Regions from separate parts of the Pseudoalteromonas sp. Z9A4 genome, predicted to be linked through region 2. Evidence: predicted binding sites of a transcription regulator. Region 2 holds the regulator's gene; each other region holds the start of a gene.
The links. Region 2 encodes FliA, which starts transcription of late flagellar genes. Its sites were predicted from a motif close to CTAAAGNTNNNNNNNNNNNNGCCGATA; they were not measured.
Positions count from the first base shown of each region.

Region 1: a site for FliA is predicted at 4,256-4,282, ahead of pomA (flagellar motor protein PomA). Genes of this name have one in related genera too.
Region 3: a site for FliA is predicted at 6,639-6,665, ahead of GQR54_RS18445 (DUF5610 domain-containing protein). Genes of this name have one in related genera too.

Region 1 is NZ_WTLA01000017.1:3,263-11,044, forward strand. It holds gene GQR54_RS12785 (DNA topoisomerase III) at 1-1,666, opposite strand, end outside; gene GQR54_RS12790 (hypothetical protein) at 1,737-2,222, opposite strand; gene GQR54_RS12795 (flagellar motor protein MotB) at 2,506-3,426, opposite strand; gene pomA (flagellar motor protein PomA) at 3,429-4,196, opposite strand; gene GQR54_RS12805 (exodeoxyribonuclease VII small subunit) at 4,518-4,760, shown strand; gene ispA ((2E,6E)-farnesyl diphosphate synthase) at 4,763-5,650, shown strand; gene dxs (1-deoxy-D-xylulose-5-phosphate synthase) at 5,756-7,618, shown strand; gene GQR54_RS12820 (ligand-binding sensor domain-containing diguanylate cyclase) at 7,692-7,782, opposite strand, start outside.
Region 2 is NZ_WTLA01000006.1:49,119-56,900, reverse strand. It holds gene GQR54_RS06655 (flagellar motor protein MotB) at 1-39, opposite strand, end outside; gene GQR54_RS06650 (flagellar motor protein) at 42-806, opposite strand; gene GQR54_RS06645 (chemotaxis response regulator protein-glutamate methylesterase) at 799-1,965, opposite strand; gene GQR54_RS06640 (chemotaxis protein CheA) at 2,024-4,207, opposite strand; gene GQR54_RS06635 (protein phosphatase CheZ) at 4,223-4,990, opposite strand; gene cheY (chemotaxis response regulator CheY) at 5,009-5,392, opposite strand; gene GQR54_RS06625 (RNA polymerase sigma factor FliA) at 5,433-6,143, opposite strand; gene GQR54_RS06620 (MinD/ParA family protein) at 6,170-7,030, opposite strand; gene flhF (flagellar biosynthesis protein FlhF) at 7,023-7,782, opposite strand, start outside.
Region 3 is NZ_WTLA01000040.1:1,802-9,583, reverse strand. It holds gene GQR54_RS18490 (type II secretion system protein N) at 1-72, shown strand, start outside; gene GQR54_RS18485 (UPF0149 family protein) at 95-682, shown strand; gene GQR54_RS18480 (hypothetical protein) at 710-916, opposite strand; gene GQR54_RS18475 (hypothetical protein) at 916-1,275, opposite strand; gene ccoG (cytochrome c oxidase accessory protein CcoG) at 1,564-2,994, shown strand; gene GQR54_RS18465 (serine/threonine protein kinase) at 3,081-4,055, shown strand; gene GQR54_RS18460 (thiol:disulfide interchange protein DsbA/DsbL) at 4,090-4,713, shown strand; gene GQR54_RS18455 (thiol:disulfide interchange protein DsbA/DsbL) at 4,730-5,368, shown strand; gene trmA (tRNA (uridine(54)-C5)-methyltransferase TrmA) at 5,435-6,532, opposite strand; gene GQR54_RS18445 (DUF5610 domain-containing protein) at 6,695-7,782, shown strand, end outside.

The DNA.
Region 1 (7,782 bases), on a different contig from region 2:
GAGCAAGCCCCGTTTCGGTCGCTCTAATTGACTTACCTTCACGTTTTAAAAAACGACGTTTAAAAAGCAACTCGATTATTCCCGCACGTGTTGCCTCCGTACCTAAACCATCGGTGTCTTTTAATACTTTTTTAATTTGTGGATCTTTAACATACCGGCTAATGCCCGTCATCGCAGCCAATAATGTAGCATCGGTAAAATAAGCAGGGGGCGACGTATGCTTTTCGACTACTTCGCCTTTATCGCAAAAAAGAGGCATACCTTTTGTTAAAGGAGGTAGCGAGGCTTCATCTTTTAATTCAGATTTACCCATCAACACCTTAAAACCCAAGCTTACATCTTGTTTTGCATTTGCTTTAAATAATCCGCCAGCGATTGTTATCTCTGCTTTAGTTTCGTTATATATATAGTCGGGATAAAACTGAATTAGGTAATGGCGGCTTATTAATTGATATACCTTCGCTTCGTCACCGCTCAAACTCGCTGACTTTAACTGCTTAGCCGTAGGCACAATGGCATGATGGGCAGCCACTTTTGAATCGTTAAAACATTTACTACGCTTTTTTACATCAGCCCCATTTACCAATTCGGTGCTTTGCCCACCATTAGCACTTATAGCTTTAAAAATAGCAGATGCATCTTGATGGTGATCTTTAGGTAAATAACGATTATCCGAGCGTGGGTAGGTCAATAGTTTATGACGTTCGTAAAGGATTTGGCAAATATCCAATACCTTTTGAGCTGCCATACCAAAAGCTTTAGCCGCATCTATTTGCAGTGCAGATAAATTATAAGGTAACGGTGCACTTTGTTTTTTTTGTTTTTGGTCAAGTGAAGTAAGCTCAGCACTTTGCTTTGTAATGCGTGAAGCAACATTTTCTGCGAGTGCTTTGTTAAGTATTCGCCCTTCTTCATCTTGATGTGGCTCACATGCTTTACTAGGAACCCACTTAGCTATGAATGGCTGGTTATCTGGAGTAAGTAAATGTGCCAGTACATCGTAAAAAGGCTTAGATACAAAGTGTGCTATTTCGTTATCTCTATTAACAACAAGACCCAAAATAGGGGTTTGAACCCGCCCTACCGAAAGTACATTACCAAATCCTGCTTTTTGACCAGCTAATGTATATGCACGCGTTAAATTCATACCAAATAGCCAATCAGCACGAGAGCGCGCTAAAGCAGATACACTTAACGGGATAAAATCTCGATTAGAGCGCATAGCACCCAGTGATTTTTTTACTGCGGACAAATTTAAATCACTAATGAGTAAGCGCTGCGTACTTTGTTTTTTAGTTTGACTTATTTTAGCTTCTTCAATTACTTGATCGACTAGTAGCTGGCCTTCACGGTCTGGATCGCCAGCGTGAATAAGTTGCGAGGCTTGTTTAATTAATTTTTTTAAAACAGTGAGCTGTTTACGTGTTTTGGTTTTGGCTTTTAACTTCCACTGCTCAGGTATGATAGGTAAGTGTTCAAACTGCCACTTTTTAAAGCGCTCATCGTAATCATCGGGTTCTGCTTGTTCTAGCAAATGTCCAATACACCACGATACACAATCGCCATTAGCGACTTCTATATAACCATCATATTTTTTATGTGGTTTCGGTAACGCATCAGCAATAGCGCGTCCAAGTGAAGGTTTTTCTGCAATGTAGAGTTTCATAGCCTGCTCATCACTGTTTATATAAACAGTAGTCTAGCACAGCTATTTTAAAGGAGGGAACTTTTTGTAACTATTGGCTAGCTGGGCTTTTTTTGTCTTTTGTTAAAATATAAATAAGCGGAAGATAACAAACAACAACGGTGCCTATATTAATAAATGGCAATAAGGTTTTATAAATGTATGTACTATAAGAAAGATCCCATAAATGGCGATCAACTAATCTGAAAAGTTGTAAAATAGGGGCACTTACAACAACAAGCTGACCGATAACACACTGCCACAAATGCACTTTATCTTTAAGACCCCAATAGGCAATCAGAGCCATCCACGCCAGATCATTAAATGCCCAGACAACATAACGCCAAATATAAGGGTCATCAATAGTTATTAGATCACCGTAAATTAAAGTACCGTACAAAAAAAAAGCAGCGGTAACTAACACAAAGCGAAGTGCCAGATAATCCTTACGTAAGTAGAATACAAAAATAGCTGGGAGTAAAAATAGCACCCAGCTAATTTCGAGTATTTGCATACTACTATTAAACCATGTAGGCATAGAGTTACCTAATCTGGTTTTGTGTCATCATCCTGTCCATTTCCATTGCCAGGCATGTAGCTAAATTTATCTAACTTTTTCATAATTGATATCCTGTAAGTAAAAGTTATTATTGTTTAGAAGAAAAACTTCCACCAATCTTGAGTTTGGCTATCTGTTTTATCATCATCATCACCATTACCCAGCATATAACTAAATTTATCGATATTCTTCATGGCTGACTCCGTTACATTTGTTATTGAAAGCTTACTTTATGATAAATAAACGTATTTGCCAAGTAAAGTTATCTTACATCAATAGGTGCAGACTCTTTTGCCTTACCTTGTAAAATAGAAATCTCGACACGACGATTTCTTCGGCGGTCTTCATCTGTATCATTTGGTACAAGTGGTCTTGTTTCAGCTCGCCCAACAACCATCATCCGAGTTTTGTCAAAGCCAGATACTTTTTGTAACTCGCTTGCTACAGCAACAGCTCGCTTAGAAGAAAGATCCCAGTTGTTTATGTATAACTCATTCGACACCTGAAAATCATCCGTGTGCCCAGATACCGTTATCTCCCCTGGCACATCCTTTAAAAGCACACCAATATCTTTAATTATAGGTTTAAACTTAGGCTGTAGAAATGCACTACCTGAAGGAAACGAACCATTTTCTCTGATACGTATAATTATTTGCTGCCCCAAGGACTCGAGCTCAATTGCGCCATCGATTATTTGAGTTTCTAACTGTTGGGCTATTTTTTTGACTAACTCGTTAGTTTGCTCCTGATCGGCCGAAGACGTTGCTTGTTCAGCTCCTTGACCTTGCGAAGTACTACTGGATTCACCACCTCGTTTGTCACCACGCTGCTCTTGCCTACCACCAGCTGAGCTTTCATCACCAGCTTGAAACTCTAACATTTGCTGAGTCATTTCTACTGTTTGTTGCTGAATAGTTTCAATTGGGGTGGGCTCTGGTTTACCTGGAGTAAATTCCATGGCAATCACAGAAGTTCCTTTAGGGATATCTTTTACTTCAATTTTGTTTTGTACACCAAAAGCAAACTTCATAGAGCCTGCAATTTGTTTAAATTTGAGTACATCCATTTCAGAAAAAGCCAACAAGAGTACAAAAAAGCACATTAATAGTGACATTAAATCGGCAAAAGTTCCCATCCATGCAGGTAGACCTGGTGGCGGACATTTGCACTCTTGATCAGACATAGTTACTCCTCGGTATCTACTTTACGTTTTGATTCAGCTAAGTAATTTTTCAATATACCCTCGATTACTTTCGGGTTTTGGCCATCTTGAATACCTAGAATTGCATCTAAGATTAATCGCTGATTCATAGCTTCCTCATCTTTACGTAGCTCTAATTTAACCTGTATAGGTATAGCTATAACATTAGCCAAGAATGCACCATATAGGGTTGTTAATAACGCTACAGCCATTGCCGGACCAATTGCCTTTGGATCATCCATGTTAGATAACATCGCAACCAAACCAATTAAAGTACCAATCATGCCCATTGCAGGCCCTATGTCAGCTAAAGACTTAAATAAACCCGCCCCCATTTCATGGCGAGTAGTGGTTAGAGAAATATCTTTTTGAAGTGTTGCGCGAACTACATCTGCATCATGGCCATCGACGAGCATGTCGACTCCTTTGCGCATAAAGGGATTTGGTATTTCAGCTTCTTCGAGTGCTAAAAACCCCCCTTTACGAGCTGAATCAGCAAGCTCAACTGCTTTTTCTATAAGCTCTTCTGGCGTTTCAATTTTAAACATAAACGCTTTAGTAACAACTTTACCTATACCCAAGAATTGCGACATAGTGAAGTTAGATAAAACAATAAAAAGTGAACCACCAAATACAATAACTACAGATGGGGTATTATAAAACATAGCGACTTCGCCGCTACTACTCATGAACATGGACATAACAATTAAGCCAACTGCGCCCAAAATCCCTATAATGGTTGCTAAATCCACATTTCCTCCAGAAGTTTCATGCTTAATGGCCTTATCATAAACTTTTATTATTAACTGCTTATCGGCAACATATTGAATTGCTTGAGCCATTTTTATAAATAAACATAAAAAGCAGCCTTAAACACTATCTTAGATGAAGTTCTAAGGGCTACCTAATTATCAATTGATTTATTAAACCAACAGACCGCTATTAAGGCTTTATTAATGCACTTGAAATATAATTTAACGTCATAAAGGTAAAAAACCAATATCATCCTTTGACCTAGTTTAGCATTCCCCCTAAAATTGACCCCTAAATTTATTATGTAAGCTGAAATAAAGATGGCGACTAAAAAACCTGAAAACTTAAGTTTCGAACAAGCACTAGAAGAATTATCTACAATCGTTAGTGACATGGAACAAGGTGACTTATCGCTTGAGCAATCGTTAAAGCAATTTGAGCGTGGAATAGCATTAGCAAGTGCTTCATCAGGGAAATTACAGCAAGCAGAACAAAAAGTATCAATTTTGCTGGGGAATGGCGAAAAGTCAGTACTTACAAATTTTGATAATGATATGGAATAGCTGTGAGCATAAAAAATCATATTGAACGTGCTCAAAAAGATGTAGTAGCGACCTTACAACAGCATTTTAACCAGCCTCTCGATACAGAAGAAACGGTAAAGAACGCCACCCAGTATGGATTATTTAATGGCGGTAAAAGATTACGTCCATTTTTAGTTTATGCCACAGGTAAAATGCTCGGCGTAAACCATCAAGACTTAAACGTACTTGCTGCTGCAATTGAGTGCATTCATAGCTATTCGTTAGTTCATGATGACTTGCCGGCAATGGATGACGACGATTTACGCCGTGGACGCCCTACTTGCCATATAGAGTTTGGCGAGGCAAATGCAATTTTAGCCGGTGATGCTCTTCAAACTCTTGCTTTTGAGCTTATTGCGAATCACAAATTTGAATGCTCATCGCAAACACAAGTAAAAATGATTGCGCAACTTGCCCATGCATCAGGTCTTCAGGGTATGGTTGGCGGACAAGGGCTTGATATAGCAGCAACAGATAAAGTAATTACCGTACAAGAACTGGAGCGAATACATAAACTAAAAACCGGGGCTCTAATTAATTGCGCAATTACACTTGGTGCACTTTGCAGTGAAAAGGCTGATCAACAAACCTTAGAAAATTTAAGTGTTTTTGGGTATGCTATAGGGCTAGCATTTCAAGTACACGACGACATTTTAGATGTTGAAGGCGATACGGTTACTTTAGGAAAGCCACAAGGCTCCGATATTGCCGCGAATAAAGCGACATATCCGGCATTATTAGGTATGCTAGGCGCTAAAGAAAAGGCGCATAATTTAATTCAACAAGCCCATGAAGCGTTAGCAAATATAGATGCTGACACAACACTTCTTGCGTCGCTAGCAAATTACCTAATTGAGCGTGACCACTAATTTTTGCTCATACGTATTGCAATTAGCACTGACATTATTACTCAACATTAATTATTCGTAAAAGCTTTGAATTAATTAATGTTAGCGAAGGATATATATAAAACCATGACACTTGATAGTAGCAAGTATCCATTACTTAATTTGGTTGACGAGCCAGCCCAATTGCGTGACTTAGCGCAAGACAAACTCCCTGCATTTAGCAATGAGCTGCGCGATTATTTACTCAACTCAGTATCGCAAAGTAGCGGTCATCTAGCGTCTGGTTTAGGGACGGTTGAACTAACCGTTGCGCTGCATTATGTTTATAACACTCCAGACGATCGCCTAGTTTGGGATGTGGGTCATCAAGCTTATCCGCATAAAATTCTTACTGGTCGTCGCGACCAAATGCACACTATTCGCCAAAAAGATGGTTTGCACCCTTTTCCTTTTCGCGATGAAAGCCAATACGATACGTTTAGCGTAGGCCATTCAAGCACATCTATTTCAGCTGCTTTAGGTATGTCTATTGCTGCACAAAAAGAAGGTAAAGGTCGAAAGTCTGTAGCCATTATTGGTGACGGAGCTATAACCGCAGGCATGGCATTTGAAGCGATGAATCATTTAGGCGATGTAAAATCAGACATGCTTATTATTTTAAATGATAACGAAATGTCGATATCTGAAAATGTTGGCGCATTAACAAATCACTTTGCTCGAATTTTATCAGGTAGCTTTTATACTAACATTCGTGAAGGTAGTAAAAAGCTACTCTCAGGTGTACCTCCGGTAAAACAACTTGCCAGTAAAATGGAAGAGCACATTAAAGGCATGATGATCCCGGGTACCTTCTTTGAAGAATTAGGCCTAAATTACATTGGCCCTATTGATGGCCACGATGTAAACATGCTTGTAGATACATTGCGTAATATGCGTAATTTAAAAGGCCCACAGCTTTTACATATAAAAACGCAGAAAGGTAAGGGCTATAAACCGGCTGAAGCCGATCCTATTGGCTACCATGGTGTACCAAAATTCGATCCGAGCACAACTAGCCTACCTAAATCTAAACCTAGTGCTGCTACTTTTTCAAAAGTATTTGGTGATTGGTTATGCGATATGGCCAAGCAAGATAGCAAGTTAATGGCTATCACACCTGCGATGCGCGAAGGTTCAGGCATGGTGCGTTTTTCTAAAGAGTTTCCAGATCAATACTTTGATGTTGCCATTGCAGAGCAACATGCAGTTACTTTAGCTGCTGGTTTTGCCTGTGAAGGTTTAAAACCTGTTGTGGCTATTTACTCAAGCTTTTTACAACGTGCGTATGACCAATTAATACATGATGTTGCACTGCAAAACTTACCTGTATTATTTGCCATTGACCGCGCTGGTATTGTTGGAGCCGATGGTGAAACTCACCAAGGTGCGTACGATTTAAGCTTTATGCGCTGTATTCCAAATATAGTAATTATGGCACCAAGCGATACCAACGAGTGCCGCCAAATGTTGTACACTGGTTATAAAGCAAACTGCCCTGTTGCAGTTCGTTACCCTCGAGGTAGTGCAGGTACTGCAGACATTGAAAGCACTATGCAACTGCTTGAAATAGGTAGGGCAGATACGGTTAAGAAAGGCCGTAAAATTGCCATTTTATCGTTCGGTACATTACTTGAAAATGCACAGCTTGCTGCAGATGAATTAGATGCAACGCTTGTTAATATGCGTTTTATTAAACCACTTGATACCGCACTTTTAAATGAGCTTGCAACTAGCCACGATGTAATTGTTACGCTTGAAGATAATGCGATTGCTGGCGGTGCCGGCTCTGCAGTTAACGAATTCTTAGCAACGCAAAAAGCTGATATTAATATCCTTAACTTAGGTATTCCTGATGAGTTTATTAAACACGGCACCCAAGATGAAATGCACGATGAAATGGGATTAGGCGAGCAAGGAATATTAACCGCTATTAAAGCGTTTATTAATTAACTTCCTATACATCTAAAGTTGAGCATATTAAAAAAGGAGCCTAGGCTCCTTTTTTAATATCAAATATTGCTGATCAGCGCATCCACACTTTAATATCAGCTAGGCCATTGCTTTGTAAAATACCTAATTGTTGATCAACGTTAGAATTTTGTTCAAACTCAAAT
Region 2 (7,782 bases):
GTTTTTAGGGGCAGAATGGCGAAGTCGTCGGCGCAACATGTTTACTCGTCCACGAAATTAGGACGCTCTACGCGGTAGGCTTCAAGCTTTAATTCTATATTGACTGGGCTTTCGCCGATGCTTATTGCAATGATGCCTTCGGCAAGCATTTCATGGTAAAGCATTTTTTGCTCTACACGCTGCTTTAATTTATTTGCCATAGGTAAAAACAATAAATTAGCTAAACCAACACCGTAAATCGTCGCAATAAATGCAGTTGCAACGCCAGCACCAAGCATTTGCGGATCGGTAATGAACGACATTGCCTGTATTAAACCAAGCACGGCGCCTAAAATTCCAATAGTAGGGCTGTAGCCCCCCATTGCTTCATAAACACGAGCGGCTTCGAGTAAACGATCGCGCTCTAGCAGTAAATCTATTTCAAGAGTATCACGTAGTTTTTGCTCTGAGCAGCCATCGACAAGTAAGCTTAGACCTTTTGCAGCATAAGCATCTGAATTGGCTAACGCTTCATTTTCAAGCGCTAAGTAACCTTCTTGGCGCGCTTTATAAGACCATCGTTTAACTTGCTCTATTGCTTCTTCAATATCGTATTGTGGCGCGACAAAAACCCAAGAACTCATATTTAGCATTTTCTTAAATGTGCTAGCCGATGTTTGCAACATAACAGCGCCAAGCGTGCCGCCGAATACAATAATAAGCGCAGGGCCATTAAATAGGGCAGAAACAACGCCTCCTTCTAAAGAGTAACCTAGTCCTATTGCACCCAATGCCACAAATAGTCCGAATATTGAGAGCTTATCCACAACCCACCTCTCTCTTTATCCGTGCAGCAACATCACTAAGTGCTAAACTCTCACTTGAAAGCCCCGCATTAGCAATTGCTTGAGGCATTCCGTAAACAACACAACTCTTTTCATCTTGTGCCCAAATGGTTGCACCCATTTGTTTTAACATTCTCGCACCATCGCGTCCATCAGCACCCATACCTGTTAGAACAATAGCAAGTACATCACCTTGATACGCTTTGGCTGCACTAGCAAAAGTAACATCTACGCTCGGTTTGTAGCTTATTCTCTCGCTATGATCCTCAAATACACGCAGTGTTCTATTTGCCCCGCGCCCTTCGACCATCATCTGCTGTCCACCAGGTGCTAAATAAGCAGTTCCAGGCTGTAAGCGATCACCTTGTTGTGCTTCTTTCACTTTTATCTGGCACAGGCCATTCAAACGTGCCGCAAATGCGGGTGTAAATGCTGCAGGCATATGCTGAATAAGTAAAATAGGGTGAGGAAAATTAGCTGGTAGTTGGGTCAATATAGTTTGTAGCGCAACAGGCCCACCTGTGGACGTACCAATAGCAACGAGTTGGTATTGTTTTCCACTTGCTCGCACTGTGGCTACATCCGAATGTATAAATGCAGCAGGTGCTGATCTTTGAAAACTTCTATCTGGTTGTTTTACAGGGGGCGTTGATGTATTCGTTCCTTGCGGAAGTGAGCTTGTTATCGCTCTAGTTGGTATTACTGACTTAGGTGGTGTTACAGGCCTAAATGTTCCTGCTAAACGTCTTCGCCCTATATCTTTCACTTTATTTTGCAAAAGCTTTATAGCGTCTTCATTATTACGGGCAATATCTTCAAATTTTTTCGGTAAAAAATCCATTGCTCCAGCATCAAGTGCATCAAAAGTTGCTGTTGCGCCATCACGTGTTAGTGATGAAAACATTAGGATAGGAGTTGGATTACTCGCCATTATTTCTTTAACTGCGCTAATGCCATCAAGCACTGGCATTTCGACATCCATGGTGATCATATCAGGACGTAATTGAGCTGCTTTCTCAACAGCTTCTCTGCCATTAACAGCAAAGCCTATAACTTGTATGTCGCTATCTTGCTCAAGGATTTCGCTTACTCTACGGCGAAAAAAACTTGAATCATCAACAACTAAAACTTTAACGGCCATTTAGCTCTCTTATTAAATTTATGCGTAGGTATATATTAAATATATACCTACTTTATTATTAGCCAGCGTAATGTTTTAACATGCTTGGAACATCTAAAATTAGTGCAATGCCACCGTCCGAAGTAATTGTAGCGCCAGCCATGCCTGGCGTACCTTGCAATAATGCATCGAGCGGTTTAATAACTACCTCTTCTTGACCAATTAATGAGTCAACAACAAAACCAACTTGCTGCGTACCAATTTGAACAATAACTACGTGGCCTTTTGCTTTTCGCTGCGAACGATCTGTGCCTTTAACTAACCAATGCTCTAAGTAAAACAACGGTATTGCTTTTTTACGCACTATAATTGTTAGTTGCCCATCAACCACATTTGTTTTTGTTAAATCTAAATTGAATATTTCACTAACACCAGCTAGTGGTAACGCAAATGTTTGTGCACCAACAATTACCATTAGGGTCGGCAATATAGCTAAAGTAAGTGGTACTTTTATTTCTAAAATAGTACCTACGCCTAACTCCGATTGAATACTTACAGAGCCATTTAGTTGGGTGATTTTAGTTTTCACCACATCCATTCCAACACCACGACCAGAAATATCAGAAATCTCTTCTTTAGTAGAAAAGCCTGGTGCAAAAATAAGGTTATAAGCATCAGTATCAGAAAGTCGACTCGCTTGGTCGTGATCGAGTACACCTTTACTAATTGCGATTTTTTTCAGTTTTTCAGCATCCATACCAGCACCATCATCTTTAATGGTTAGCAATATATGATCGCCCTCTTGGGATGCTGATAAAGTAACGTTACCTGTTCTAGGCTTACCTGCAGCCTCACGAACCGCTGGCATTTCAATACCATGATCAACTGAGTTCCTAACTAAATGCACAAGTGGATCAGCAAGAGCTTCAACTAAATTTTTATCTAAATCGGTTTCTTCACCTACAAGTTGTAAGTTGATATCTTTGTTTAAGCTGCGTGCTAAATCGCGTACTACGCGAGGGAAACGGCCAAATACCTTTTTAATTGGCTGCATTCGCGTTTGCATAACCGCGCCCTGAATATCAGCAGTCACTACATCTAAGTTCGATATTGCTTTACCCATCGCCTCGCTATCTGAACTAGTTGCTAAACTAACCAGACGATTTCGTACAAGTACTAATTCACCAACCATATTCATAATTTGGTCAAGTCGTTTTGTATCTACGCGAACTGTTGTTTCGGCTGCAGGCGGCGCTGTTTTTTTAGGTGCTGCTTTAATAACGGATTTTTCTGCCGGCTTAGAAGCAGGAACTTCCGCAGGTTCTGGTTTTTTTATAGGCATACTTGCTTTAGAAGCTGGTGCAGCAGGCAAAGTAGGCTGCTTTACAACGGGAGTACTCTCTATTGATTTAGGAGCAGTACCTTTACCGTGAAGTTCATCAAGGAATGCTTCAAATTCGTCATCACTAATTTCATCATCTGATGAATTTAAGTTTGATTTAGCAGGTTCTGCTGGTAGTTTTACAGCGTTATTTTGCTTAGGCTCTTTAGTTGTAACATTACCAAAACTGCCAACACCGTGTAACTCATCTAGTAAGTTGTCAAATTCGTCATCTGTAATGTCACCATTAAAGTCACTACTTACTAGCGGTTTTTCAACAACAGGACCTTGGCCTTTACCGTGTAGTTCATCAAGTAAGTTTTCAAATTCATCCTCAGTGATTTCATCTATGTCACCAGTACTAACTGAAGGAGTTCCGCTAAATAATTCATCAAATGCAAATGGATCATCGTCAGCTGCTGGCGTATCAACCACCTCATTTTGAGATTGCTCAACATCTGTTTGTGAAGATACTCCGTTCAGTTCAGCTTCTGTTGGAGGTAAGCCTAATATATGAAGGGTTTCAAGTAATTGAGGGTCTGCAGGTTCAGGCTTATCTCTATTTTGAATAGTTGCGAACATTTCATTAATAGTGTCGAGTGCTTGTAAAATAACATCCATTAATTCTGAATTAACCGTTCGCACGCCTTGACGTAATAAATCAAATACGTTTTCAGCACCATGACAAGCATCAACAAGCTCCGTCATTGCAAGAAAGCCTGCACCACCTTTAACAGTATGGAAGCCTCTAAATATAGCGTTTAATAATTCAGTATCTTCTGGATTATTTTCCAGTTCAACTAACTGTTCAGATAAAAGCTCTAGGATTTCTCCTGCCTCTACAAGAAAGTCTTGTAAAATATCTTCATCGACTTCAAACATGCAGTTACTCTCCTCTTAAAAGCCCAAGCTTGATAAAAGATCATCGACTTCATCTTGATCAGACACAACATCATTACGCGATTCTTTATCAATAATAGGGCCTTCTGGACCTGCTAAAGTTTGTGTAACAACTGGTTCTTCTATTTTTTGTTGTTCTATTATCTCAGCTGTGCTGTCATCTTGAGCAGCAAATGCTGTTAAAAGATGAAGTAAGCTTTCTTCTACTTCTCTAACAAGCTCAATAACGCGACGGATAACTTGCCCTGTTAAGTCTTGATAGTCTTGAGCCATTAATACATTAGTCATTAAGTTCTGTAGCTCATCCGTTTTATGATGAGAGTTATTCATAAACTTATCGATACTGTGACACAGCGATTTAAACTCACCGAGCTCAATCTCGCGGCTCATTAAACGATCCCATGTCGGTTTGATATGGGATATTTCATCGGCCAATTGTTGAGCTATAGGTAAACTAGCTTCAACGGCATCCATTGTTTTATTAGCGGCATTTTCTGTCATTTCTATAACATAATTAAGTCGCTTTTTAGCATCTGGAATAGCATCTGTAGTTAGATTAGCCAAACGAGTATCAAGCTCAAAGCCTTTTAGTGATTCGTGCAATTGACGAGTCAATTTTCCAACTTCAGCAAATAATTCAGAGTGTTCTTTAGACGCAGTCTCCAAAATTAATTGATTTGCTTTATCTTGTTCATCATTTTCTAAAAAAACAACGAGTTGACGAGCTTGTTCTAACGTTATTTGAGGCGCAGCAGGTGCTGGCATAAGCCTCTCCCTTATCATTTAGCCTAAACGTTCAAATACTTTTTCTAATTTAGTTTTTAATGTTCCAGCCGTGAATGGCTTAACAATATAACCATTAACACCGGCTTGCGCTGCTGCTATTATTTGTTCTTTTTTAGCTTCTGCTGTTACCATCAATACGGGAATATGTTTTAACTTATCATCCGCACGAATTGCTCTTAAAAGATCAATGCCTTGCATTCCTGGCATATTCCAATCGGTAACCACAAAATCGAACACCTGATTTTGTAACATAGGCAAAGCTGTAGAACCATCATCAGCTTCTTGAACGTTAGTGAAACCTAAATCACGTAACAAATTTTTTATAATTCTTCTCATTGTTGAAAAATCATCAACTACAAGAATTTTCATGTTTTTATCCAAAACATCCTCCAGTGAGGCCTTAACCTGTGTTTACTTACTACTAATTTATCCAGTCATTGATTTTAGCCTTGAGCTTAATCATCGCCTGACCATGTATCTGACTTACACGCGATTCACTTACATCGAGTATATGTCCTATTTCTTTTAAATTCATTTCATCGTTATAGTACAAAGAGAGCACCATTGCATCACGCTCCGGTAGTGACTTAATTGCACTTAGTAAAGATGCATTAAACCGCTCTTTTTTTACATTATTAAAAGGTCTATCTAGTGCAAAATCCTGGTCTATGGGAGTAATAACATCCTCATCTATGCCAAGGTCTTCAATACCTAATACTTTACTAGAATTTACATCACTTAAAATATGATGGTATTCATTAAGCGAAATTTCAAGTTTTTCAGCAACTTCTGTATTCGTTGGTTCACGATTAAGACTACTTTCGAGCCAAGTAATTGCCTCTGCAACCTGTCGGCTTTTTCGGTGTACTGAGCGAGGAGCCCAATCACCACGGCGCATTTCGTCAAGCATAGCTCCGCGAATACGAATACCTGCAAAGGTTTCAAAGCTTGCGCCCTTTGTCGCATCAAAGTTTTTTGAAGCTTCTATTAAACCTATCATCCCCGACTGAATTAAATCGTCAAGTTGAACGCTAGGAGGTAATCGAGCAATTAGATGGCACGCCACCTTTTTGACAAGTGATGCATGCTTCTCAACAATCACATTTAAATTTTGTGTTGATTGATATCCCATAGCTCTATTCACCAATGTTGTCATAATTAGCCGTTTACTAGCTTCTCAATGAAAAACTCTAAATGACCAGATGGTTGGTTTGGTATTGGCCATTTAACTGCTTTGGTTGCCAACGCTTTAAAAGCAAGAGCGGCTGGCGAATTTGGAAAAAGTTCTACAATCACTCTTTGACGACGCGTTGCTTTACGCATATTTTCATCATAAGGAACGGTGGCTACTAGCTCCATTGATACATCTAAAAAGCGATCTGTAACTTTAGAAAGCTTTGCAAACAATTCAGTGCCTTCTCGCATACTGCGGACCATATTGGCAACAATTTTGAACTTATAAACACCATGTTCACGACTTAATACTTTAATAAGTGCGTAAGCATCCGTTATCGATGTTGGTTCATCACACACGACAACCATTACATCTTGTGCCGCGCGTGAAAAGCTCAGTACCATGTCTGAAATACCAGCGGCTGTATCTACTATCAAAATATCAAATTCGGTATTCAATTCGCTAAATGCACGAATTAGCCCCGCATGCTCAGATGGTGACAGTTCAACCATACTTTGCGAACCCGATGTAGCGGGTACAATTTTAATACCTGCTGGGCCTTCAACTAAAATTTCGTCAAGCTCGCATTCACCAGACAAAACGTGTGATAAATTGCGCTCAACACGCAAACCAAGCATAACATCACAGTTTGCTAAACCTAAGTCGGCATCCAGTACTAACACTCTATTACCTTGCTGCCCTAATGCAATAGCGGTATTTAGAGAAACATTTGTTTTCCCTACTCCACCTTTACCACCGGTTACAGCAATAACTTTTACGCCATTGTTACTGTTCTGACTCATTTTTCGCAGGCCGCTTGCTTGATCTAATACTGTGTTAATCATACATCCCTACTGAACTTGACGCCACTGATTGATGCCTTGAATCTTGTGCTTTTATTCTTTTTAAATACAATTGCTCAGCCTTTTTTACTAGTTTTTCAGCATTTGCAACACGAATATCTTCTGGTACTCGTTGACCATTAGTAAGATACCCTATTGGAAGACGATTTTGAATCGCAATACTAATAATTTCACCTAAACTTAATGACTCATCTAACTTAGTGAAAATACAGCCGCTTAACTGTACTTTTTTAAAGTGGCGTACTGTTTCTTGTAGTACATTAATTTGTGCTGTGGCACTTAGTACCAGGTAGCTACGAATATCCACACGTTGGTTGCGCATTAACGTATTCAACTGCTCTGTTAAACGCAAATCTCGTTGACTCATACCTGCAGTATCAATTAATACTAGTCGTTTATTACGCAGATGATATAAAACTTCAGCTAGTTCATTAGCATCTTTAACTTGCTTTACACCACAACCAATAATACGGCCATAAGTTGCAAGCTGCTCATATGCACCAATTCTGTAAGTATCAGTGGTTATTAGAGCCACTTTATCAGCGCCATATTTTTGTGCGCCTAAAGCTGCAAGTTTAGCAACAGTCGTTGTTTTACCAACACCTGTTGGACCTACTAATGCATATACCCCACCTTGGCGAAGTATTTCATTATTAGTTGTTTGCATTTGATCCTCGACCATCGTTAACAATGCTTTCCAACCTTGTTGACGAGATACGTCATCAGGTACGAAA
Region 3 (7,782 bases), on a different contig from region 2:
AAAGATGTACATGATGCGGTTAAATTTTTAGGCCGACCAGATAGCCAAGGTCGTTACCCGCTCAACTTTTAATGTTTGAATATAAAGAGTTTTAATGCAAATACCCCAATTTACTGAGCTGCACGCAAAGCAGCTCAGCACATTTTTAAATACCCAATCTCAAGCAATGACCCTTCAACAAAGCCAAGGCTATTTATTTGGCGTTATTTGTTCGCCCAATCCATTAGATGTGCATGAGTGGCTTGAGCAGATATTACCAAATACAGCTAATGATTTAGATGAAGAAGTACTTTTCTTGTTCATGGCGCTATATCATAAAATTAGTGAGCAAGTATTTGAAACTGGATACAAATTGCCTAACACATTTGATGCTGAATTTTGTAAGTCATGGAGTAAAGGTTTCTTAGTTGCAACCAAAGCTTACGCAGAGCCTTTATTAAATGCACCGCAATTAGACACTGACTTTAAACAAGCATTAGAAAGTGCGTTAAGCACATTAAGCTTTTTTGCACTCGACCAGCTAGCAATAGCTCAGATTGCCAAACAAAATAACATGACTATAGAAGCCTTGTGTCAGTACCAATATGAATCAATGGGTGACTTTGCATTAGGGTTTGCTGAACTAATTGAAGTGGTCGCAATTAATAGCGGTTTGATAACCGACGAGAGTTGGGAAGAGTAATTATTAATACCAGGCGCTTAGTTTAATCTAAGTGCCGAGCTCTAATATAATATCCGTACAGCCTTGTTTGCACTTTACTACGCCTTTACCAGGTTCACTGGTGGCTAAATTAAGTGTTAAAACCCCATTACACTTCTCACACTTTAACGTTTTGCCTTGTGCTAATTGCTTGAGCATATTGCGTTGTTTATGAAATGAGTCGCTTGCTTTTTTATTTAATCCTGAAAAATCCACTACTTTGCTCGCTTTTGCTCTAATGCTTCAGTCACTATTTTACATACCGTATTTAAACGATCGCCATAAAAATAAAGGTTTAAGTCACGTTCACGACAATAGCGTAGGTGAAATAACTGAACAGAGTCATCTGTTGTAAACGTTTTTTCTACGTACTCACCCTCAGATTCAGACAATTTAAGTTGAGTGCTGATTCTATTTTTAGCCATATTTGCAGCAGGGCTTCTGTTAACCTTACTTGCATCACTTAAAAAACCAATGCCTTCGCCTAATAACCTTTCGCGAGGTTCTTTTATAAGCGGATGATCGATTGTAAAAAAGGCAAGGATCACAACTACCAAAATAATAAATTTTTTCATGGATACGTAAACCTTGATCTAAGTAGGGTTGAATTACCATGCAGTGTAATAAACTGCATTTTAAAAGCAAGTAACTGAGATGAATAAATTATTAGCGATCTATGCCAGTAATTTTAACCAACATTGTTATAATGGTTAACAGCAGTCAGATATTTCTGAAATATCTGAAAGTATTCGAGAAGGCAATTTATTAAAGTAAATCTGCCTAGCAAGTAACTTGCTAGCTTTAAGTATAGAGTACTTGAGTATTGCTGGATTTTTATTTCCAAGCGGCGTTGAGGAACTTCGATGGACAAGCAAATTAAAGTAAAGAATATCCCTGTAGAGGTGAAAATCCAAAAACCGGATTTAAGCCGTCAAGATGATAGGTTCAATCCCCGAAATCGTATTTATGTGCGTGCCGTAAAAGGCCTACATCAATTACTTAGGCAGCGCATTGGCTTTTTAGGCCTACTTGCGTTTATGTTACTTCCTTGGATTAATTTTAACGGCCAGCAAGCAGTGCTGTTTGATCTAATTGGTCAAAAATACAATATTTTTGGTTTAACGCTATGGCCTCAAGATTTTACCATATTAGCGTTTATTTTTATGCTGGCAGCATTTGCGCTGTTTTTAGTGACCACCTTCTATGGACGGGTGTGGTGTGGCTACACATGTCCGCAAACTGTTTGGACCTTTATTTTTATTTGGTTTGAAGAAAAGCTTGAGGGCACGGCTAATCAGCGTAAAAAACTCGATCAACGACCCATGAATTTTGATAAGTTTTGGCGTAAAACGGCAAAGCATACTAGTTGGGTATTGTTTTCGTTATATACCGCCATTTCTTTTGTGGGTTACTTTACGCCAATCAGAGAGTTACTTCCTGATTTTGTAACGTTTAACGTGGGTGGTTATGCACTAGTCAGTATTATTTTCTTTGCTGCGTGTACCTATGGTAATGCCGGTTGGATGCGTGAAATTATGTGTTTACACATTTGCCCTTACTCACGTTTTCAATCAGCTATGTTTGATAAAGATACATACACTGTAACGTACGACGAAAGCCGTGGTGAAAGCCGTGGTCCTCGTTCACGTAAAGTAGATCATGAAGATTTAGAGCTAGGCGACTGTATAGACTGTAACTTGTGTGTTCAAGTGTGCCCAACAGGTATTGATATTAGAAATGGGTTACAAGCTGAGTGTATTAACTGTGGTGCATGTATTGATGCGTGTGATGGCGTAATGGATAAAATGGAATACCCGCGTGGGCTTATTTCATATACGACAGAGCGAAACCTCGAAACCCCAGAAAATAAAACGAATCCACTACGAGCTAAAATCATTGGTTACACGGTCATACTTGTTGTGCTTACGGGAGCACTTGTAGCTAATATAGCGCTGCGTAAAACAATGGACTTTGATATCATTCGTGATCGAAACCAACTATATCGTGTCGATTTTGATGGTTTAGTAGAGAACACCTACACATTAAAGGTAATCAACAAGGCGCAGTACGAGCAAACTTTTAATATTAAAGTGCAAGGGTTAGATAACTTTAAGTATATTGGTAAGCAGTCATTTACTGTGCAGGCAGGGCAATCTCATAATGTGCCATTGTCGCTTGTAATGGACCCTTATGATTTGAAGGTGTCGATGACAGAGTTTAACTTTGTGCTTTCACCGGTAGATGAGCCGGATGAGACAATATCGCAGTCGAGTAACTTTTTTAAAGCGCGATAATCACAACCTACCTTAAATAGGTAAGTTGATATAGCAATTAACAAAAGCGGGTATATAACCCGCTTTTTATTTTATATAAGAAGAGTATGAGTAAATTTAGTTTTATTGACTTAACACCTGACCTAATACTCGATGCAATAGAAAGCGTAGGTGTGTACGCTGAATCTGGTTTGTTGGCACTCAATAGCTATGAAAACAGAGTGTACCAATTTAAAGCCGATGATGGCCTGCGTTACGTAGTGAAGTTTTATCGCCCAGAGCGCTGGAGTAAAGAGCAAATTCAAGAAGAGCATGATTTTGCATTTGAACTGGCAGAAGCGGAAGTGCCTGTTGTTGCCCCTATTTTATATAATGGGCAAAGCTTGTTTGAACACGAAGGTTATTTGTTTGTGTTGTTTCCAAGTGTCGGCGGGCGTTTATTTGAGGTTGATAACTTAGACCAGCTTGATGTAATGGGGCGTTTAATTGGCCGTATGCACCAAGTAGCTAAAACAAAGCCTTTTACTTATAGGCCAACAGTTACTTGCGAGGAGTATTTACATACAGCCAAAGTTCATCTTCAAAAAAGTAACTTAGTGCCTATGGGAATAAATACTGCCTTTTATACTATTTTAGATTTAGTGATAGAGCAGGCGCAAAAACAGTATAAAGATGTGCAAAGTATTCGCTTACATGGTGACTGCCACGTTGGTAATATTTTGTGGGCAGGTGATGCGCTAATGTTTGTTGATTTAGATGACAGCCGCCAAGGTCCTGCAATCCAAGATTTATGGATGATGCTCAGTGGCGATAGAGCGACGCAACTGTTACAGTTAGACACCCTTGTGAGTGCGTATGAAGAGTTTTGTGATTTTGATCACTCTCAACTCAAATTAATTGAACCGCTGCGAGCGATGCGTATTATCCATTATATGGGATGGGTAGCTAAACGATGGAGCGATCCTGCCTTTGTGCGGAACTTTACATGGTTTGCTGATGACAAATACTGGGAGCAACAAATTTTAGCACTGAAGGAGCAACTTGCAGCACTGCAAGAAGCACCGTTAAAGTTATTGCCGTAATATTTTATTTAAAGACAAGTACAACGAGATACAAATGCTTAAAAAATTAAAACTGAGTTTATTACTTTTATGTTTACCATTTGCAGCACTTGCTGCACAGTTTGAAGTTGATAATCAATACACTGTTATTGATGTAGACAAAAGTACATCACCACAAGTAACCGAGTTTTTCTCATTTTACTGTCCACATTGCTTTAAGTTTGAACCAGTAGCAAAAGCAATTGAACAAGGCTTGCCAGAAGGCGCGGAGTTTATTAAAAACCACGTGAACTTTTTAGGTGGCGTGTCGCCACAAGCACAAAGTAATTTAAGCTTTGCCTACTTAATTGCTAAGCAGCATGGTCAGGCGCAGAGTATTAGCGATCAAATTTTTAAAAGTATTCATGTTCAGCGTGCTCCTTTAACTGAAATGAAAGACGTTAAAAAATTACTTGAAGTAAACGGTATTGATAGCGCAACGTTTGATCAAGAAATTGCAAGCATGCCAGTTATTTCGGCTGAGCAAGCAATGCAAAACAAACAAAATAAATATTCAAAATTAGGCGCACTTACAGGTGTACCTACTTTTATTGTTAACGATAAATATAAAATAAACCTCAACACCATCAAAAATCAAAAAGAACTTGATGAGTTAGTAGCGTTTTTATTAGCACTATAAATTTCGGAGCATAATAATGATTAAATTAGTTAAAGCAGGTTTGCTTGCAGTACTACTTCCTATGGCGGCAACAAGCTTTGCAGCAACGTATGAAGAAGGCGTGCATTACGACGTTGTTTCTGAGCGCGCAACAAAAAAGCCAGAAATTAAAGAGTTTTTCTCATTTTACTGCCCTGCATGTAATAACATGGAAGCACTAATTGGTGAGTTTAAGCCTAAGCTTGATAAAAACGTTAAATTTAAAAAGAGCCATGTTGATTTTGTAGGTGTACGCGACCCAGAAAACCAACAGATGATGAGCCAAGCACTCGCTACTGCAGAAGTGCTTCCGCAAAAAGATAAAATTGTCTCTGCAATCTTTAATCATATTCATACAAAGCGCGCTAGTTTTAATGAGCTTGCAGATGTAAAAGATATATTTGTAGCGCAGGGCGTTGATGGCGATAAGTTTGATAAGCTGTTTAAAAGCTTCTCGGTACGTACGCTGAGCTCTAAAATGAAACGCGATCAAGACTACTTTAAAGAAAAAGGCGCACTACGTGGCGTACCTACATTTATTGTAAATGGTAAGTATAAATTAAACCTAGGTCGTGAGTCGGGTATTACTGAACCAGAAGATATTAGCAAACTGATTAATTACTTAGCTAACAAGTAAGTTTAGCTAAAACTAAAAAAGCTCCTACAAGGAGCTTTTTTTATGGGTAACGTTTACTGAGCGTATTTATTTGCGCTGCAAGAAAACACCCGACTCAATGTGATGTGTATATGGGAACTGATCAAATATAGCAAAGCGCTTAACGTTGTGCGTACGTGTTAGGTGATCAAGGTCACGCTCAAGGGTTTCAGGATTACACGATATATAAATTATGCTTTCGTAGTTAGCTACTAAGTCACACGTTAATTCATCCATGCCCGCGCGCGGTGGATCAACTAATATGGTTTGGCAGTCATAGCTTTTAAGGTCAATACCGTCTAAACGAGAGAAAGTACGCTCGCCATTCATTGCTTGAGTAAACTCTTCACTAGACATACGAATAATATCTAAGTTCTCTACGTTATTTTTAGCAATATTGTATTGAGCAGAATGAACAGATGATTTTGATATTTCTGTTGCTAATACTTTATTAAAACAGCCCGCTAACGCAATTGAAAAGTTACCGTTACCGCAATACAGTTCTAATAAATCATTTTTAAGTGGTTTACATAAATCTTGCGCCCACTCCAGCATATTAATATTTACTTTTGCATTAGGCTGAGTAAAGCTATTTTCTACTTGTTGATAAATAAGCTCTTGACCATTAACTGTTAAACGCTCAGTTACAAAGTCATCACCCAGCACTTCTTTTTGTTTGCGAGCACGGCCGATAAAGTCAATTTTGTATTTACTGCTTAGTTTTTCTTTAAGCGCTTTAATTTCACTTAACCATTCATCATCAAGTGGTTTGTGATAAAGCAAGCTTACTAAAATTTCACCGCTTAGCGTGGATAGGTAATCGATTTGAAATAACTTACGACGTAATATTTCACAAGGCTTAAGATGCTCAATCATCACCTGCATTATTTCACCAACTAGAGGCGCTGCTGGATCAAATGTATCAACACGGATTTTTTCTTTTGTTTGTTGATCAAACATAATGTGAAACAGATCGTCACCGTCGTGCCATACTCTAAATTCAGCACGTTGGCGGTAGTTAGTTGGCTCTGAGCTAAATACTTCTAGTTGCTCCACACCAAAACGTTGGAACTGTGCACTAATACGCTGCTCTTTTTCACTTAACTGCGTTTGGTACTGTGTGGTATCTATTTTAATAACTGCCATTAACGCTACTACCTTATCTAAGATCTGTTTATCGGCGCTATTGTAGGGAGCGCTGCGTATTTGTCTAGTTTTGGCTAGCATTTATGCTGTTTTATTGAACATTGTACTTTAGTTTTTGTTGTTATAGCCGATAATAAACTACGCACGCTTAGGAGACGAATCATGAAAATAGGTAATTATGGCTTTACGCCAAACAACAACATCAATAAATTCAATAATAAAGCTGATATACAGCAACCTACAATTACGTCTCCTCAAGATAGCTATCAACAACGAGGCCGAGAGTTGGCCGCAAAGGTGCTTGGCGATAAAATGGCTGAGCAGCTTGGATTGCCTATCGCAGAAAAAAAAGCAGATAAACCACTATTTGATTTTGATGAAATAGTAAAAAACGTACTCGATTTTGTAAGTCGTGCTGTTAATAAAGCAAAAGCTAATGGCGCTGATGACGAAAAGCTCAAAGATATGTTAGGCGACGCGCGCAAAGGAGTCCAAATAGGGATTGACGACGCTGTTGATGAACTCAAAGGTACAGGTGTATTTAATGATGACATGGAAGAGGGGATTAATAAGTCCAAAGAGGGAATTTACAATGGGCTCGATAAGTTTGAAGAGTCGTTATTTAACCCACAACCTGCCAGCGTAAATATAAGCCAGGCTCAATATGTCAGTATGACGAGTAATGCAGAGTATAAATTTACCACCGCAGAGGGTGACGAGGTAAGTATTAGCTTTGCAGATGCATTTGAATCTCAGTCGGCAAGTGGCTATCAGCAAAACAGTAATAGCGAGTCGTTTGCAAGCTCATCATCGCAATCTCGACAGGTATCATTTTCGATGTCGGTTAATGGTGACTTAAATGAGCAAGAGCAAGAAGCTATTAATGCAATGATGGAAGACTTACAAGATCTAAGTAAAACCTTTTTTGGTGGTGATTTAGATGAAGCATTTGAACAAGCGCAAGAGCTGAGTTTAGACAGCGATCAGCTGGTGGCTTTTTCTATGGATTTACGCCAAACAAAAACAATAGCAACAGTTAAAAGCTATGAAGAATATAGACCAGCACCAGAAAAACGAGTAGCGGAAGGTTTAGCTCCTTTTAATGATGACCTTAAAAATGCTTTTGAAAAAGCGGGTGAGCTTGGATTACAAAATCAGCTAGCTGGCATTCTCCAATGGTTAAATCAAGATCAGGAGCAAATAGATAAGTTAGTGGATTACACAAAGTCTATGTTCGAAAACCTTAATCA